DNA from 2 places in the Actinoplanes sp. NPDC051494 genome. Region 1 is predicted to be linked to the other one. Evidence: riboswitches for the same ligand, from Rfam matches in the RefSeq annotation. Region 1 holds a riboswitch; the other holds the start of a gene.
The links. A riboswitch is a leader RNA that binds a small molecule or an ion and turns the genes downstream of it on or off. The one in region 1 is predicted to bind cobalamin.

Region 1 (2,194 bases):
CGCGGGCCCTGCGCAGTTCGGCGGTCTGCGGGAACGAACCGATCGTCGTCGTCGGGAGTTCCGGCAGGTGCAGCCGTTCCTGCTGGGCGGCGGCCCGGGTCGGGTACGGCCCGCGCCGGCGGTCCGCGGGAGTGGCCGCGGCGAGCCGGGTCCGGACCTCGTCGTGGTGCCAGGCGGCGGGCACGGCGGGCAGCGGGCCGGGCAGGCTGGCCACACCGTTGCGCAGCGCCAGGCCGAGCAGGACGACCTCGTCGACCTTCTGCCGGGCGAACGCCAGGCGTTCCCGCAGCGCCGGGTCCAGGGCCGTCTCGGCGTCGAGGTCGACCGGGACGTGCAGCAGCGAGCACGAGGAGGACACCGCGACGTTGTCGGCGAGGCCGGTGAGCGTGGCGCCGGTGGTGACGGCGGCGTGCAGGTCGGTGCGCCAGATGTTGTGACCGTCGACGAGCCCGGCCACGATCGTCCGGCCCCGCAGCGGGCCGGCCGCGGCGAGCCGGTGCAGGTTGCCCGGACCGGCCACCAGGTCGAGGCCGAGCGCCTCGACCGGCGTGTCCAGCAGGGCGGGCAGCGCGTCGCCGAGCTCACCGAAGTAGGTCGCGACGAACAGTCCCGGCCGTCGCGGGAGACCTCCCAGCCGGGTGTACGCGGCCCGCAGCGCCTCGATCTCCTCGGCCGACCGGTCGGCGACGTACGCGGGTTCGTCGAACTGCACCCACGGCACGCCGGCCTTGCCGAGCGCGGTGAGGATGTCGGCGTAGACCGTGACCAGGTCGTCGAGCCGGTCGAACGGCCGGAACCCGGCCGGGGCGTCCGCGGTGGCCTTGGCCAGCAGCAGGAACGTGGCCGGGCCGACGAGCACCGGACGGGTGGTGATACCGAGCTCACGGGCCTGGTGATACTCGGCCCGGGCCTTGGCCGGCAGGGCCGCGAACACGGTGTCCGGGCCGATCTCCGGCACCAGGTAGTGGTAGTTGGTGCCGAACCACTTCGTCAGTTCCAGGGCCGGTTCGGCGTCCACCCCGCGGGCCATGGCGAAATATGTGTCCAGCTCGGACAGCCCGAGCCGGGTGAACCGGTCCGGGACCGCGCGGTGCCCTTCCCTCGAAGTGCCCGGCGGCACCCGCGAGGGCAGGAGGGAAGGCGCGGACACAGCTCCGCGCTTCCGCCCTGACCCTCCCGAGAGGCCGTCGGCGGCGCGCACAGGACTGTGCGCGCGGTGTGGGCAGGTCTTCGGACTCGCGGGCACGACCGGTCTCCCGGTCTCCTACCGGCCGTCGCTTCCCAGGCCTCGCGGCCCAGTGCTTGATGACGGCTTTCGTTCCTGCTCACCGCTGCGGGGCAGTCCCGGAATCACACCGGGTTCCCTCTTACGACGCCCCGATCTCACGACCGGGGCGAACCAGCACCACCGACCATCTTAGAGCCTAGAAATCGTCGTCGAAACTCACGCTTCCGGTCACACCGACCTGGTACGCCGACACGCGGCGCTCGAAGAAGTTCGACAACTCCTGCACGTCCTGCAGTTCCATGAACGCGAACGGGTTCTTGCTGCCGTACATGGGATCGATGCCCAGCACCGCGAGCCGGCGGTCGGCGACGTGCTGCAGGTATTCCCGCATGTCGGTCAGCGACATGCCGGAGACACCCTGCTCCAGCAGGTCGGCGGCGAACTGCACCTCGCACTCGACGGCCTCGGCCAGCATGTCGCGGACCTGCTGCTCCATGTCGGCGTCGAACAGGTCCGGCTCCTCGGCGCGGACGGCGTCGACCACGTCGAACGCGAACGCCATGTGCATCGACTCGTCGCGGAACACCCAGTTGGTGCCCGAGGCGAGGCCCTGCAGGACACCGCGGGAGCGCAGGAAATACACGTACGCGAAAGCGCCGTAGAAGAACAGCCCCTCGATGCACGCGGCGAAGCAGATGACGTTGAGCAGGAACGCCCGCCGGTCCTCCTTGGTCTTGAGTTCCCGGAGTTCGTAGACCGAGTCGATCCATTTGAAACAGAACTCGGCCTTACGGGCGATCGAGGGGATGTTCTCGATCGCGTCGAACGCCTCGAACCGTTCCTTCTCGTCGGGCACATAGGTGTCGAGCAGGTTCAGATAGAACTGGACGTGCACGGCCTCCTCGAACAGCTGCCGCGACAGATAGAGCCGGCCCTCGGGCGAATTCACGTGCTGGTACAGGTTGA
Region 2 (2,194 bases), on a different contig from region 1:
GCGAGCAACCGTACGGTGGAAGCGGGGGTGTCGAGGCCGACCGCGTTGCCGATCCGCGAGTGCTTCGTCGGGTATGCCGACAGCATGATCACCACCCGGCGCTCGGCCGGCGGGATGTGCCGCAACCGCGCGTGCGCGACGGCGATCCCGGCGACCCGGGAGGCCCGCTCGGGATCGGCCACATACACCGAGAGGCCGTCCGGGTCGATCTCCTTGAAGCTGAACGGGACCGTGATGATCCGGCCGTCGAACTCGGGGATGGCCACCTGGGTCGCGGCGTCCAGCGGGGAGAGCCCGTCGTCGCTGGCCTCCCACGCCTCGCGGCTGCTGGTCAGCGCCAGTCCCTGCAGGATCGGCACGTCCAGCCCGGCGAGCACGCCGACATCCCAGGCCTCGTCGTCCCCACCGGCACCGACGGTCGCCGGCTTCGTGCCACCGGCGGCCAGGACGGTCACGATCAACGCGTCGGCCTTGCGCAACTCGGCCAGCAGGTCCTCGGACGCCGTACGCAGAGAAGCGGTGAAAATGGGCAGCGGGCGCCCGCCCTTGGCCTCGACGGCCCGGCAGAGTGCCTCGATGAACGCGGTGTTCCCGGCCATGTGGTGCGCGCGGTAATAGAGGACCGCGACGGTCGGGCCCTCGGTGGTCGTCGCGTCGCGCTCCAGCACACCCCAGTCGGGCGCGGGGACCGGCGCGGCGAACCCGTTGCCGGTGAGCAGGATGGTGTCGGAGAGGAAGTCGTGCAGCGCGGCCAGGTTCTCCGGCCCACCGTAGGCGAGGTAGGCGTGCGCTTCCCCGGCGACCCCGGCGGGCACGGTCGACAGCTTCATCAGGTCGGCGTCCGGCGTCTGCTCACCGCCGAGCACGACCACCGGGATCGGGCCGCCGAGCAGCTCGTCGAGGCCCTCCTCCCAGGCGCGGCGACCGCCCAGGATCCGGACCACGATGAGCTCGACCCCGTCGGTCAGCGCGGGCAGCTCCTCGACGGCGATGCGGGCAGGATTGCCCAGGCGCCACTCGGAGGTGCTCGCACGAGCGCTGAGCAGGTCGGTATCGGATGTCGACAGCAGCAGAAACACGGCTCTCCCCTCGGGATCCGCGCCCCGGGTCGAAGGATCACGGCGACGGGAGTTCCTGGCTCCCGGGTTCAGGTCGAACCCGGTGACAGTGGCGGGACCGCGCCGGATTCACACCGGCTTCCTCCGCGGCGTCGCCGCACGTGGACCCTCACTCTGCCGACCGGGCCGCACTCAAGTCAACGTGGGAGCCCGGGTGTGACGATGCCGACCGACGGCGGAAAAGTGTCGGTCCCGGTCCGTAGTATCCGGGCCGTGCCCTCCCCCGATCCCGTTCACCCGCCGGCCGGCCCCGTCATGCCCGCTGTCCGCACGGGCGTGGGCGCGCGGGTCACCGAGGTCGACGCGTGTCCCGGAGCCCTGCGGTTGCACGACGCCGCAGACGGGCCGCTGGCACGTGTCCGGATCCCCGGTGGGCGCATTTCGGGCGACCAGCTCACGGCGCTGCGGGAGCTGGCCGCCGAGTGGGGCGACGGGCACATCGAGCTGACCAGCCGGGCCAACCTCCAGCTGCGGGCGCTGCGCGGCGCCCCGGCGGTGCAACTCGCCGCCCGGTTGTCGGCTGCCGGCCTGCTGCCGTCACAGACCCATGAGCTCGTACGCAACATCGCCGCGTCCCCGCTCATCGGGAACCCGTCCCTGGTCACCGAGCTGGACAGCGCGCTGTGCGCCGACGCGGTGCTGGCGGGCCTGCCGGGACGCTTCCTGTTCGCCGTCGACAGCGGCGCCGGCGACGTGGCCTATTCCGCTGACGTCGCGGTGATGCCACTCAGCGGAGAAATAGCCGTTCTGTTCGCCGGCCGCGACATGGGGCTGCGGGTGCGGGCCGACCAAGCGGTGCCGGCGCTGCTCGCGGCGGCCCACGCCTTCCTTGCTCTCGCCGCGCAGGACGCAGCCCTCGCCGGGGCGGACACCCCAGCCGCACGGGACAACGCGCCTGCCGGGCAGGGCGCTGCGGCGCGGGGCGAGGCTGTGCGGGGCGAGGCTGTGCGGGGTGGGCGGCGGGCCTGGCGGGTTCGGGAGCTGCGTGACGGGGCGGCGCGGGTGGCCGGGCTGGTTGCCGGGGCGCTCGGGGTGACATTGGGTGAGCCTGATCACGGCCTGGTCCGGCCCGGCCT

Region 2: it holds a riboswitch for cobalamin, as region 1 does, so the genes downstream of both, cobN (cobaltochelatase subunit CobN) here and metE (5-methyltetrahydropteroyltriglutamate--homocysteine S-methyltransferase) in region 1, are expected to answer to the same signal.

Annotation. Positions count from the first base shown of each region.
Region 1 covers NZ_JBITDZ010000003.1:909,714-911,907, forward strand. The annotation lists gene metE (5-methyltetrahydropteroyltriglutamate--homocysteine S-methyltransferase) at 1-1,150, opposite strand, end outside; cobalamin riboswitch at 1,204-1,419, opposite strand; gene ACIA6A_RS16695 (ribonucleotide-diphosphate reductase subunit beta) at 1,425-2,194, opposite strand, start outside.
Region 2 covers NZ_JBITDZ010000001.1:469,836-472,029, forward strand. The annotation lists gene cobN (cobaltochelatase subunit CobN) at 1-1,079, opposite strand, end outside; cobalamin riboswitch at 1,108-1,238, opposite strand; gene ACIA6A_RS02105 (precorrin-3B synthase) at 1,332-2,194, shown strand, end outside.